DNA from 2 places in the Nocardia sp. NPDC051030 genome. Region 1 is predicted to be linked to the other one. Evidence: riboswitches for the same ligand, from Rfam matches in the RefSeq annotation. Region 1 holds a riboswitch; the other holds the start of a gene.
What was found. Region 1 has a riboswitch for cobalamin ahead of metE (5-methyltetrahydropteroyltriglutamate--homocysteine S-methyltransferase). Riboswitches for the same ligand answer to the same signal wherever they lie in the genome.
Positions count from the first base shown of each region.

Region 1 (6,818 bases):
AGCAGCGACTGGTGCGCGTCACGGAAGGTGGTGTCGGTGACCGCCACACCCTTCTGCTCGCGCAGCGCCTTGGCGAATCCCTCGGGTCCCAGCGCCAGCAGGCGCTGCCGGGAGCCGGGCGGCGGCGGCACGCTCAGGTCCAGGGCGGGCAGCTTGTCGTGCGGGTACAGCTTGGTGGGCCGGGTGCCGTGCGGCTTGTTCACGGTGACGTCGGCCAGATAGTTGAGGATCTTGGTGCCGCGGTCGGCGGAGCTCTTCAGCGTGAGCAGCTGCGGGCGCTCATCGATGAAGGACGTGGTGATGCGCCCGGCCCGGAAGTCGGGATCATCCAGCACCGCCAGCAGGAACGGAATATTGGTCGTGACGCCACGAATACGGAATTCGGCCACACCGCGGCGGGCCCGCGCGATCGCGGTGGACAGGTCCCGCCCGCGGCAGGTGAGCTTCACCAGCATCGAGTCGAAGTAGGCCCCGACCTCCGCGCCGACATTCGCGCCACCGTCCAGGCGCACGCCCGCGCCGCCCGGCGAACGGTAGCCGGTAATGCGGCCGGTGTCGGGCCGGAAGCCATTGGCCGGGTCCTCGGTGGTGATCCGGCATTGCAGGGCCGCACCCCGGATGTGGATCGAATCCTGGCTCAGGCCAAGGTCTTCCAGGCTCTCCCCGGCGGCAATGCGCATCTGCGACTGCACCAGGTCGACATCGGTGATCTCCTCGGTCACCGTGTGCTCCACCTGGATTCGCGGATTCATCTCGATGAACACGTGCTGGCCACGCTCATCCAGCAGGAACTCCACCGTGCCCGCGCAGCTGTAGCCGATCTGCTTGGCGAAGGCCACGGCGTCGGCGCAAATGCGGTCGCGCAGTGCGGGATCCAGGTTCGGCGCGGGGGCCAGCTCGATGACCTTCTGATGCCGCCGCTGCAGCGAGCAGTCGCGCTCGAACAGGTGGATCACATTGCCATGTTGATCGGCGAGGATCTGCACCTCGATGTGGCGGGGGTTGATGACCGCCTGCTCCAGGAACACGGTCGGATCGCCGAAGGCCGATTCCGCCTCGCGCGCCGCGGCTTCGATAGATTCGCGCAGCTGCGCGCGATCGGCGACGCGGCGCATGCCGCGGCCACCGCCACCGGCGACGGCCTTGACGAAGATCGGGAACTGCATGCTCGTAGAGGCCGCCACCAACTCGTCCACATCCGAGGACGGCTCGCTCGACGCCAGCACCGGCAGTCCGGCCGCCCTGGCCGCGGCAATGGCGCGCGCCTTGTTACCGGTCAGCTCCAGCACCTGCGAGGTGGGGCCGATGAACGTAATGCCTTCCGCCGCACAGGCCGCCGCCAGATCCGGGTTCTCGGAAAGAAAACCGTAACCGGGGTAGACAGCGTCCGCGCCCGCGGATTTGGCCGCCTCGATGATCCCCTCAATGGACAGGTACGCCCGTACCGGATGTCCGGGTTCGCCGATCTGGTACGCCTCGTCGGCCTTCAACCGGTGAACGGAGTTGCGGTCCTCGTAAGGAAACACCGCGACCGTGCCGATGCCGAGTTCGTAGGCCGCGCGGAATGCGCGAATGGCGATCTCGCCGCGGTTGGCGACCAGGACTTTGGAGAACATTTGCCTAAGGTACCTGCCCCCGGATACAGAACGGGCATCGAAGTCGGGTTCGCAGCAATCTTCACAGTCACACCCCCGCTCCTTGCGAATTTGTGTTCATCACCTGGTCACATGTGCTTCGGTGAGGAGGGCCGCGACCTGGGCATCGCATTCGCCGACTTGCTAAGCGGTCATATCGACCACTCCCGCGCGGGCGGACCGGATCCGGTATGCCGATATGCTCACCCATGCAGTCGGTTCGCCCGGCGTGATGCCCGTCCTGGATTTCGCGCCGTGCGTCGAAGCCGGTCCACGCAGTGATGCGCGCTCCGGTGAGAGGGAATCCGGTGGAAATCCGGAACTGTCCCGCAGCGGTAAGCAGGAACGACCGCCGTCATCAGCACTGGGCATGAGCCTGGGAAGCGACGGCCAGTAGGTCGGCCGATCAGGCCGGAGCCCGCGAGTCCGAATACCTGCCGAATGCGCCGGGTACGCCGTATCCGGCGGTCTCCGCCTCGTGGATTGGGTGGACGGGACCAGAGGCGTGTTCCTGCGTACCGTGGATGCGGTGAGCCCGGGCTGCCCTGTCTCCGTTCACCGGTGGGCGGCGGCCAGTGGAGTTCGGAAAACTGGAGCACAGCCGTGACAAACCTTTCCCCCTTCACCGCAACCGTGCTGGGCATTCCCCGCATCGGCCCGAAGCGCGAACTCAAGCGCGCCATCGAGTCCTACTGGGCGGGCCGCATCGGCGCCGATGAGCTGCATGCCATCGGCCGGGATCTGCGCATCGCACACCTGACCGCGCTCGCGGCGGCCGGATTGGATTCGGTGCCCGTCGGCACCTTCTCCCATTACGACCAGATGCTCGATACCGCGGCCATGTTCGGCGCGCTGCCGTCCCGGGTGGCCGGAATCGCCGATCCGCTGGACCGCTATTTCGCGGCCGCCCGCGGCACGGACACCGTCGAACCGCTGGAAATGACGAAGTGGTTCGACACCAACTATCACTATCTGGTGCCGGAGCTGGGTCCGGACACCGAGTTCACGCTGGACTCCTCGAAACTGCTCGGCGAACTGCGTGAGGCGATCAGTCTCGGGGTGCCCGCGCGTCCCGTGGTCATCGGCCCGCTCACCTTCCTGAAGCTGGCCAAGGATGCCGCCGAGCGCAATCCGCTGCGCCGCCTGAACGAACTGCTGCCGCTGTATCGGGAACTGTTGCGGCAGTTGGCCGAAGCGGGCGCGCAGTGGGTGCAGATCGATGAGCCGGTGCTGGTCACCGATCTCACCGAGGTCGAGTTGACGCTGGCCGAGCAGGTGTACGGCGAACTGTCGGCGGCCACGGACCGACCCGCCATTCTGGTCGCCACCTACTTCGGGCGGCCGGGGGCGGCGCTGCCGGTGCTGGCTTCCACCGCGATCGAGGGTGTGGCGCTGGACTTCACGGCCGGAACGACGGTCGATGAGGTCGCCGCGGTCCCCGCGCTGGCGAACAAGCTCGTCGTGGCGGGCGTGGTGGACGGCCGCAATGTGTGGCGGACCGACCTCGATCACGCGCTGAGCACCCTGGGCACGCTGCTCGGGGGCACCGGCGCGCTCGCGGTGTCGACCTCCAGTTCGCTGCTGCACGTGCCGTATTCGCTCGATGCCGAGGCCGCGGTGGAGCCGACGTTGCGGTCCTGGCTCGCCTTCGGGGTCGAGAAGGTGGTCGAGGTGCGGGTGCTCGCCACCGCGCTGAACGAGGGCACCGACGCGGTCGCCGACGAATTGGCCACCGCCCGTGCGGCACTCGCGACCCGGGCCACCGATGCCCGGCTGCGCAATGACACCGTGCACGCCCGCCTGGCCGCGCTGGGCGAGGACGCCACCCACCGCCTGCCCGCCGCGGAACGCCGTGTGCTGCAACAGGAACGACTGCCGCTGCCGCTGCTGCCGACCACCACCATCGGCTCCTATCCGCAGACTCCCGCCATTCGCAGGGATCGCGCGGCACTGGTCAAGGGCGATATCACGGCCGCGCAATACGACGACCGGATGCGCGCCGAGATCGCCGAAGTGATTGCGCTGCAGGAGAAGCTGGGCCTCGATGTGCTGGTGCACGGCGAGCCGGAACGCAATGACATGGTGCAGTACTTCGCCGAACAACTGGACGGCTTCTTCGCCACCGCCAATGGCTGGGTGCAGTCCTACGGCACCCGCTGCGTCCGCCCGCCGATCCTGTACGGCGATGTGGCGCGGCCGAATCCGATGACGGTGGAGTGGGTCGGCTACGCCCAGTCGCTGACCGATAAGCCGGTCAAGGCCATGCTCACCGGTCCCGTCACCATCCTCGCCTGGTCCTTCGTCCGCGACGACCAGCCGATCGAGGACACCGCCCGCCAGGTCGCCCTCGCCATCCGGGACGAGACGGTGGATCTGCAGGCCGCGGGCATCCGCATCATCCAGGTGGACGAGCCCGCCCTGCGCGAACTCCTCCCCCTGCGCGCGGAAGCCAAACAGCCGTACCTGGATTGGGCTGTCGGCTCCTTCCGCCTCGCCACCAGCGGGGTCTCCGATGCCACCCAGATCCACACCCACCTGTGCTATTCGGAGTTCGGCGAAGTGATCGGCGCGATCGCCGACCTCGACGCCGACGTCACCTCCATCGAGGCGGCCCGCTCGCATATGGAGGTCCTCGACGACCTCAATGCGGCGGGCTTCGCACTGGGCGTGGGCCCGGGCGTCTACGACATCCACTCCCCCCGCGTCCCAGGCGTAGACGAGATCACCACCTCCCTGCGCGAGGCCCTGAAAGCGGTTCCCGCCGAACGCCTCTGGGTCAACCCCGACTGCGGCCTGAAAACCCGCGGCCCCGCCGAAGTCGAGGCGTCACTACGCAATATGGTCGCCGCCGCCCAAGCCGTCCGCTGACCTGAACCGGTGAGGGAGCTGTGGTGGCGGGAAATTGTCCGAATCTCCGCCACCACAGCTCCCTCGACGATCAGGCGGACATGCGGCGAAGGATTTCGAGTCCGGCGCGTTCCATGGCGGAGTCGAAGACATCGCGGAGGAAGACGAGCGCGAGTTGTGTTGCCGGTCGAGCAGGATCAGTCCGCTGAAGCCGCCGGTGCCCCTGAATCCGCCCGCTCCCCAGCCGATCCCGGAACGCCAGCGCTTCTCCCCGCCGCAGAACCGAGGCATGAGCCCGCTCGCCGCGCCCACCGCCCTACGCTGGACGCATGACCGACGAGCAGCCGCTGCGCTATCGCCTCATCACGGGCCCTGACGACGCCACCTTCTGCGAACGCATCAGCGGCCTGCTCGATCAGGGATACCAGCTCTACGGTTCACCGTCTGTGACGTTCAACGGCTCGACCGTAATCGCCGCGCAAGCCCTGGTCTGGGGGCCAGGCTCAGGCGAGTAGGTGGCTGCCGTCGAGGCCCTCGCTGATGCGGCGGGCTGCGGTGGTCAGCTCCGTTAGGTAGGAACGGCGTTCGGATCGGGTGACGTCGGGGCGGAGGGGGCCGATCTGGAGTTCGAGGACGGCGTGGCCGTCGGCGTCGAAGACCGGGGTGCTCATATAGCTGAGCGGGAGTGGGATGTCTTTTTCCAGGGTTGTCTGGTCGTAGGCGATGCCGATGACGGTGGCCAGTTGGGCCAGGACGCGGCCGCGTAGTTCCTTGCTGGCGGGGTGTTCGGCCAGGTGTTCGGCGACCTCGGAGAAGACGCGCATGGTGGGGAGGCTGTCAGGTTCCAGGCGCCAGGCGCAGTAGCCGGTATCGCGCAGGGTGGTGAGGACGGCGCGGAATTCGTCACGCCGTTCGGGGCCGCGGGTGTTCAGCCAATCCTGTTGGCGGGCAGTGCCTGAGTGGGCGATGAGCGCCGCCCCGGCGGGGGCGAGCAGGGGGATGCGGGCTCCGGCTTCCATGCCCGCGGTGAGCTGATCGCGGGTGACGGCGACGAATTCCAGGTACTCGCCGCTGAGGGCGGTGAGCGCGGCACCGCAGTCGACGCGGGCGGCGAGCAGCTCCAATTCGTCGCCCAGCCAGGCTCGATCACCGTGTGTGCCCGCGACGCGCGCACCGATGACGCCGAGGGCCGGGCCGAGTTCGTAGCTGAGATCGGGCAGTCGCAGCACCCAGCCGCGTTCGGTGAGCGCCGCCAGGATGGCCCCGGCGGTGGAGCGGTTCAGCTCCAGGCTGTCGGCGATCTCGGCGGCGGTGAGCGCGGTGTCATGCGCCGCGAGCAGTTCGACAATGGAGATCACCCGCTGGGTGGGCGGTGAGCTGTCGGTGGTCCGGGTCTTGCCAGCCGGCACGCCTGTCTCCTAGCCTGAGCCTTCAATGCGAATAGCCGGATTATTCGATACGAATAATCGCACCGAGGACCCGGGCGGGGCAACCGGCCACGGCGTTCATCGGGTCGGTCGGCGAACTCCAAGTTCATCGATTGCCCAGCCACCGAGACCTATTTCGGCAAACTTTCCGAACTCGGTTCGGCCGCGGTCCCGGCCATGCCCGCGTACGATGAGCCCGTCCCGCCGAACCGCCCGAAGCGCCGAATTCGCATGCTACGCAGCGAGACCGAAACGGCCAACACGCTCATAGATTGCACTAAATCCGGCGAGTCCCACGAATATTGCGATGTTTGCGAAGCCAGATCGGTACCATCACGCACTGTGCGCAAGATGTATGCGGGTGCCCGACTACGGCGGTTGCGCGAGGAACGGCGGATGACCCAGGCGGCCTTGGCCAAATCCCTGGACTTGTCCCCCAGCTACCTCAACCAGCTGGAGCGAGATCAGCGGCCGCTGACGATTCCCGTGCTGCTCAAACTGAACTCGACGTTCGACCTCGATGTCCAGTTCTTCGCGGCCGACTCCGATGCCCGCCTGGTGTCCGACCTCCACGAGATCCTGGTGGAAGCCGCGGGCGGCAATGCCGCGCCGGTCGCGGAGGTCGAAGACCTGGCCACCCGAATGCCGGAGGTCGCGAAAATCGTTGTGGCCATGCACCGCCGACTACGCGCGGCGACCGACCAGTTGGATCTGCTGTCCTCCAAGGTGGCCACCCCGACCGGTGCGCCCGGGGTGCCGATGCCGTACGAGGATGTGCGCGACTTCTTCTACGACCATCACAATCACATCGCCCAACTGGATCTCGCGGCGGAACGATTGTTCGAGGACAGCGGCCTCACCATCGGCTCACTCGATCGCCAGCTGGCGCGTGTCGCCGAGGAACGCGCCG
Region 1 covers NZ_JBFBCD010000002.1:181,552-188,369, reverse strand. The annotation lists gene AB0N05_RS05360 (pyruvate carboxylase) at 1-1,616, opposite strand, end outside; cobalamin riboswitch at 1,909-2,091, shown strand; gene metE (5-methyltetrahydropteroyltriglutamate--homocysteine S-methyltransferase) at 2,238-4,502, shown strand; gene AB0N05_RS05350 (DUF1737 domain-containing protein) at 4,811-4,996, shown strand; gene AB0N05_RS05345 (helix-turn-helix domain-containing protein) at 4,985-5,890, opposite strand; gene AB0N05_RS05340 (short-chain fatty acyl-CoA regulator family protein) at 6,251-6,818, shown strand, end outside.

Region 2 (6,818 bases), on a different contig from region 1:
TGACGCGGAGTCTCGGGGGCTTCGCCCCGGAACCCCCAAGGACTAGTCGAGTCCTGCTCGGCGCTCACCCTCGGTGACGGCGTCCCAGGCGGGCCATTCGCCGCTGACGCTGCCGGTCCACTTGGGTGGGCGGCGGTCCTTGAGGGCGGCTACGCCCTCGCCACCGTCGGCGCTCTTGGCTACGAAGTCATTGAGTTCGGTTTCCAAGCGGCCCACGGTTTCCGGGGTCATGGTGGGGGCTTCCCAGAGGAGGCGCTTCGACAGGGCCACCGGGAGGGGGGCCGCGCCGTGGGCTATGTCGTGGGCTATTTCGAGGGCGGTGGGGAGGACTTCGCCCGCGTGCAGGCAGGCATTGGCTACGCCGAGGGCGCGGGCCTCGTCGCCGTCGAAGGTGCGGCCGGTGAGGAGGAGGTCGGCGGCATTGGCGCTGCCGATCAGGCGGGGCAGGGTCCAGTGGGCGTAGCCGCCCGCGATTGCGCCGCGGCGGACCTGATTCAGGCCATACACGGCATCGCGGGCGAAATAGCGCAGATCGCATTGGAGGGCGAGTTCCAGGCCTACGCCGACGGCGTGCCCGTTCACCGCGGCGATGACCGGTTTGCGGATCTTGAACGGCGGCGGGTCGATACAGCCGTTCACCTCACCGATTTTTAGCGACAGGTCCGCGCCCGCACAGAAGGCGGGCGGCGTACCGGTCAGCACGATCGCCCCGATGGCGTCATCGGTATCGCAGCGGCGTAGTGCCGCACCGAGTTCCGAAGCCATCGCGGGGGTGAGCGCATTCTGCTGCGCGGGCCGGTTAAGCGTGAGCACGGCGACTCCGCCTGAGACATCGACGTGCAATTCCGAACTCATGGCCCCGAATCCTAGCTACCCCGGCGGCTCGATGCCCCACTGTCTGCGGCTTCGCTCCCGAACCGCCGGGAAATAGAGGGTTATCCGCGAAGGATCTTGCGGCCGATAGCGTACTTGTGGACCTCGGTGGGGCCGTCGTAGAGGCGGAAGGCGCGCATGTCGCGGAAGATCATTTCGACGACGGTTTCGTCGCTGATGCCGATTCCGCCGAGGACCTGGACGCAGCGGTCGGCGACCTTGAACAGTTCCTCGGAGACGTAGGACTTGGCGATGGAGCTCTCGTGGCGGGCCTTCTCGCCCTGATCCATGAGCCAGCAGGCGTGCCAGATGGTGAGGCGGCACTGATGCAGGGCGATTTCATTGTCCGCCAACATGAATGAGACGCCCTGGTGCTCGCCGATCGGCTTGCCGAAGGCGGTGCGGGTCTTGGCGTAATCGATCGCGATGGACTGGGCGCGCTCGGCCGCGCCGAGCCAGCGCATGCAGTGGGTGAGGCGGGCCGGGGCCAGCCGGAGCTGGGCGTAGCGCAGGGCCTGGCCGGTCTCGCCGAGCACGGAGTCCTTGGGCAGCACCAGATTGTCAAAGTTCACCACCGCGTGGCCGCCGACGTAATTGCGGTCCATCGTGTTCATGATGCGTTCGATGACAATGCCGGGCTGGTCCCCGTCGCAGAGGAACAGCGTCGGGCCCGCGGGCAGGTGCGGGTTGTCGGCCAGCTTGGCCATGATGATCCACACCTTCGCGCCGTCCGCGCCGGTGATGAGCCATTTGCGGCCATTGATGGTGAAGTTCTCGCCGTCGAAGGTGGCCTCGGTGGCCAGCTGGTTCGGGTCGGAGCCCGCACCGCCCGGCTCAGTCATGGCGAAGACCGAACGGTGGTGGCCGTCGATGACCGGTTGCAGGAAGCGCTCGGTCTGCTCCGGATTCGCGACCTTGGAGAGCAGGAACATATTGCCCTCATCGGGGGCGGCGCAGTTCATGGCGACCGGGCCGAGGGTGGACCATCCCGCGGCCTCGTACAGCACGGCCTGCTCGACGTGGGTCAGGCCGCGTCCACCCAGTTCCACGGGGGCCTGGATGGTCAGCAGCTTCTCCGCGCGCGCCAATTCGACCAGTTCCTGGCGCAATTCGTCGTTCGGGCCGTGCGCGGTCAGCCGCGGATCACGCTCGTAGGGGACGATCTTGTCGGCGACGAAGGCGCGAACCCGATCGCGCTCGGCGGCGAGTTCGGCAGGAATCGTGAAGTCGATCATCGTTGGTCACCATTCATTCCGGAGTGCGTGCGAGCCGAGCATACGACGCCACACAGAAGGGACTGAAGGCACCCGCCATCAAACGAGGACGCGGTGCAGGAACGCCTCGACTTCGGCCCGGTAGGCGGCCGGTTGATCGTCGTGTACGAGGTGACCCGCCTCGGGGATGACCACATGCCGCGCGTCGGGATGCACCCGCGCCATCTCCCGCATCTGCCCGGCCGGGGTGATGGTGTGCTCGCCCTCGAGCAGCAGCGCCGGAACGGTGAGGGACTTCCACTGCGTCCAGAAATCCCGGGTCCCCCACTCCTCGGAAATATCCCGGAAGGTCGGAACCTCGCCGTGCAGGCGGTACCCGTCCGGTCCGCGCAGGAACGAGTCGAGAAAGTAGCGACCGGCGACCGGCCCGAAGAACTCCAGCACCGCCGCCTCGTCCGGAAACGGTTGCGGCCAAGCCCCGATCACGGCCGCCCAATTCTCGGCCGTACGCCCCTGGAAGTCCGGAGCCATATCCTCGACCACGAGCGCCCGCACCCGCTCCGGATGCGCGGCGGTGAACATCCACCCGTGCAGCCCGCCCATCGAATGCCCGATCACCACCATCGGTTCGGTGATTCCCGACGTGGCCGCGGCGAGATCGGCGACAAAGGCTTCGGTGGTCAGCTCCTGCGGCGCGGGACGTCCGTGCCCCGCCGCGTCGAAGGTGTGGACATGTCCGAATTCGCGCAGCCAGTCCAGTTGCGCCCGCCAGGTGCGGGCGCTGCCCATCAGTCCGTGCAGCAGCAGAATCGGCGTGCCGCTGCCGCCTTCGTCGTACAACACGCCCCCAATCTAGCGAGGTAGCCTCGACACCATGGCAGTCGTCAAGATCAACGCAATCGAGGTTCCCGAGGGCTCCGGCCCCGAGCTGGAGAAGCGCTTCGCGGCGCGTGCGCACGCGGTCGAGAACTCCCCCGGTTTTCTCGGCTTCCAGCTGCTCCGCCCGGTGTCCGGCGACACTCGGTATTTCGTTGTCACCCAGTGGGATTCCGAGGGGTCCTTCGAGGCCTGGCGCGACGGCCCGGCCCGCGAAGCGCACTCCGGCGAGGCCCGCAAGCCCGTGTCCACGGGCGCGTCACTGCTGGAGTTCGAGGTCGTCCTGGACGTTCAGGGTAAGAACGCCTGATCAGGCCATGTGTTGACGCAGGGCCAATGGACCTGTCACAGTTCGAGTTGCAAGTAGCGACGGTGACGCGGTAACCCGGTGAAAGTCCGGGGCGGTCGCGCCACTGTTTCCAAGCACTGACCTCATGGGTGGGTGCCGGGAGAGCCAGACACCGGCACCGTCGCAACCGTTTCGACGGGGACGCGAAATCCCTGAAGGAGGCTCGAATGGCCATCGTCCACAATCCCAGCCGGAGTGATGACGCGCTGAAGGCGCTGCTGATTTCCGCCGGAGTCGTTCTTCTCGCACTGCTCACGCTGTACCTGGTCGGCTTCGATCAGGGCGCGATCTCGCGCAGCGGCATGTACATGCACGAGCTCATGCACGACGGACGTCACCTGCTGGGTGTTCCGTGCCACTGAACGAATCCCCAGGTTTGACGGGTTCGCTCAAGACGCTGCTGCTGCGCGGCCTGCTGGCCGGCCTCATCGCCGGTCTGCTGGCCGCGACAGTGGGTTTCACCATCGGTGAATCCAAGATCAATGCGGCGATCGCCATCGAGGAATCCCAGTCCCAGGCTCACGAGCACGCCGAATCCGCTGCGGCGGGCGGACATTCGCACGGCGATGAGGAAGAACCCCTGGTCAGCCGGACCGGTCAGAAGGCCGGTCAATTCCTGGCGCTCGGCCTGTTCGGTCTCGCCATCGGCGCCGTGCTCGGCATGGTCGCCCATTGGGCGCGCCGCTACACCACGCTCTCCGGTCCCAAGCTCGCTCTCGGGCTGGCCGCCGGTGGCTGGCTGGCGATCGTCGCGGTGCCGTTCTTCAAGTACCCGGCCAACCCGCCCGCGGTGGGCGATCCGGACACCATCAATCAGCGCACCTGGCTGTGGCTCGCGGTGGTGCTGCTCGGCTTCGCGGCCGTCGGCACCGGCGTCTACGTCTTCAAGCTGTTGCGCACCCAACTGAGCACCGTGCGCCTGATCGGCGCGGTGGCGGCCTTCCTCCTCGTGACCGCCGCCGGATACATCCTGCTGCCGGGCATCAATGAGGTGAAGTCCGACTTCCCGGCCACCCTGCTGTGGCAGTTCCGGGCGGCGTCGCTGGCCGAAACCGCCACGCTATGGCTGGTTCTCGGCCTCGCCTATGCCGCGCTGACGGAATTCGCTAGCCGCGATCGGGTACCAGCCGTCGCGTAATGCCGCCGGTGACCCTGTGCAGCAGCCACTCCGCCGGACCGCGGCGGAATACGCTGCGCCACAGGGTCGCCAGGGTCAGCGAGCCGAAGACCAGGAGCGCCAGTAGCCACCAGGAAGGCCCGTGTATCCCGCCGGGCAATGAGGTCGCGTCCGGATCCGGCATCGGCACCAGCACGCCGAGCGCCACCACCTGCCCGATGTAGAGGGTCAGTGCGCAGGAACCGGCGGAGATCAAGGATCGCAAGGGGATCACCGCGCGCGGGGTGATGGCCAGCAGGACGCCGATCACCAGGAATGCCACCCCCGTCGAGCCGATCACTTCGAACGGGGTGCCGCTGTGCGGAGAGTCGACGGTCAGCCACCACCAGTTGCCGGTAGGCACCGCACCGAAACCGACCGAGTCGACGATCTCCCCCAGATTGACTTGGCGCAGAACGTCATCGGGGTCACCCGATTCGGTCAAAGTCTGTCGCAATTGTGCGATCAATTGCGCTCGTCCACCGAACGGATTCTGCATCAGCCATGATCCGCCGTAGCCGAGAACGGTGAGGAGAGCGCCCGCACCGGCCACCTGAACCCACCAGAGTGAGCGGATGTCGAGCCGCCCCAAGGCCATTCCGGCGAGCACGAACGGCATCCACGTCAGCACCGGATAGGTGCCGGTGATCACCAGCATCTCGGCCAGCTCCCCCAGGCCCGACAGCGAGGTGAACATGCCGAAGTTCGGATTCCCGCCGAAACTGTTCTGCTCCATATGACTTCGGATCACGAAGGACAGGATCGGCCCGGCGACGGCCCACACCGCAGCGAGCAGGGCAAGGGATCGGGCGCTCAGCCGCAGCAATGGCAGCGCGAGCAGGAAGTACAGACCGTAGAAGGTCAGAATGATCAGGATTCCGATTCCTGAATGGACCTGTGCCAGGCCCAGACCCACCAGCGCGATGAGCACCGCGCGCACCGCGATCCGGACCAGGTCGCGCCTGCCGTCGAGACCGCGATCCGGTGTCGCGCCACCGGACATCAATGCCAGCGAGACACCCGCCAGCACCGCGAACAGTGCCGAGGAACGACCTTCGAAGGGTCGCAGCAACTCCGCGCCCTGCATGCCCCGCTGCGGTCCGGCGTGCACCGCGAACATGCCCAGGACGGCGATGCCGCGAGCGGCGTCGAGTGCCAGCACCCGGGGGAGGGAATTCCCGCCGTGCCCTCGCGACACATCCTCGGGAGTGACTGGGGATTCCATGCCACCGAGGCTAGCTAATTTCTAGCATCTAGGAGATTTCGGGCATGCCACGTGGCTCCGGAAGCCCGGAACCACGTGCACCCGAAGGATCAGGACTCGAAGGTGGCGTCCAGTTCGATGTCCTGGACGCCCGCGAGCGCCTTGGAGATCGGGCAGCCCGCCTTGGCGGCGGCAGCGGCCTCGGCGAAACCGGCGGCGTCGATGCCGGTGGCGCGGCCTACGACGGTCAGCTTGATCTTGGAGAGGTGAAAGCCGCCGGCCGGGTCCGGGCCCAGGGTCACGTCGGCGGTCACGTCCAGGCTCTGCGGGGTGCCGCCGGCGCGGGCGATCTCACCGGACAGGGCCATGGAGTAGCAGGAGGAGTGCGCGGCGGCGATCAGCTCTTCGGGGCTGGTGGTGCCGTCGGCGGTGTCGGCGGTGCGCTTCGGGAACGAGACGTCGTACTTGCCGACGCCGGAGCTTACGAGCTCGACCTGGCCGGAGCCGTCCTGCAGACCACCGGTCCAGGCGGTACGCGCGGAGCGTGTAGGCATCATCAGTCCTTTCGAGGGATTCGAAGTCTTTTCGCCAACGAACCTACCCCGCGCTACACGGACGTGGAGGCACGCTGGTCGAGTTGCTCGAGGACCGTGGGCCAAGACTTTTCGTGGCGGTCGCGGGCGGCGGCATTCGGGAATCCGGCATGGGTCAACAGCAGCGCGGTGCCCGCGCCATGTTGCGTGAGTTCCACGGTGAGAACGGTTTCCGCCCCCTCGGTGCCACCCGCACCGGTGACCCAGGCGAGCTCCACCAACTGGTCGGGAATCAGGCGCAGGAACCGCCCGTAATGCGGATGCCCGCCGCCCGCCGTGAAGAAGAACGGCTCATTCACCGCGGGCCGGGAGAGCACCGAACCCGGGTCGGCGAACCAGAGGCTGAGTTGTGTCGTGCACATGCGGTAGAGCTCGGCGGGCGAGGCCGCCATGATTCGCTCCACCGCGAGGAAGAACGGCCGGGTCGAAAGGTCGGGAGGCCGGATCGGCGCAACGTCCATGCGCGAGCACGATACCGGCCGACCCCGCGATCACTCCGGATTGGTGACCCGTGCCAGCACGATGCCACCCACGATGAGTGCGAGTGACAGCG
Region 2 covers NZ_JBFBCD010000009.1:249,508-256,325, reverse strand. The annotation lists gene AB0N05_RS29120 (enoyl-CoA hydratase-related protein) at 43-855, opposite strand; gene AB0N05_RS29115 (acyl-CoA dehydrogenase) at 936-2,108, opposite strand; gene AB0N05_RS29110 (alpha/beta hydrolase) at 2,187-2,930, opposite strand; gene AB0N05_RS29105 (antibiotic biosynthesis monooxygenase) at 2,962-3,273, shown strand; cobalamin riboswitch at 3,295-3,448, shown strand; gene AB0N05_RS29100 (CbtB-domain containing protein) at 3,480-3,674, shown strand; gene AB0N05_RS29095 (CbtA family protein) at 3,665-4,450, shown strand; gene AB0N05_RS29090 (DUF418 domain-containing protein) at 4,419-5,693, opposite strand; gene AB0N05_RS29085 (OsmC family peroxiredoxin) at 5,783-6,226, opposite strand; gene AB0N05_RS29080 (SRPBCC domain-containing protein) at 6,280-6,726, opposite strand; gene AB0N05_RS29075 (multidrug efflux SMR transporter) at 6,757-6,818, opposite strand, start outside.
Region 2: another riboswitch for cobalamin. It lies ahead of AB0N05_RS29100 (CbtB-domain containing protein); the one in region 1 lies ahead of metE (5-methyltetrahydropteroyltriglutamate--homocysteine S-methyltransferase).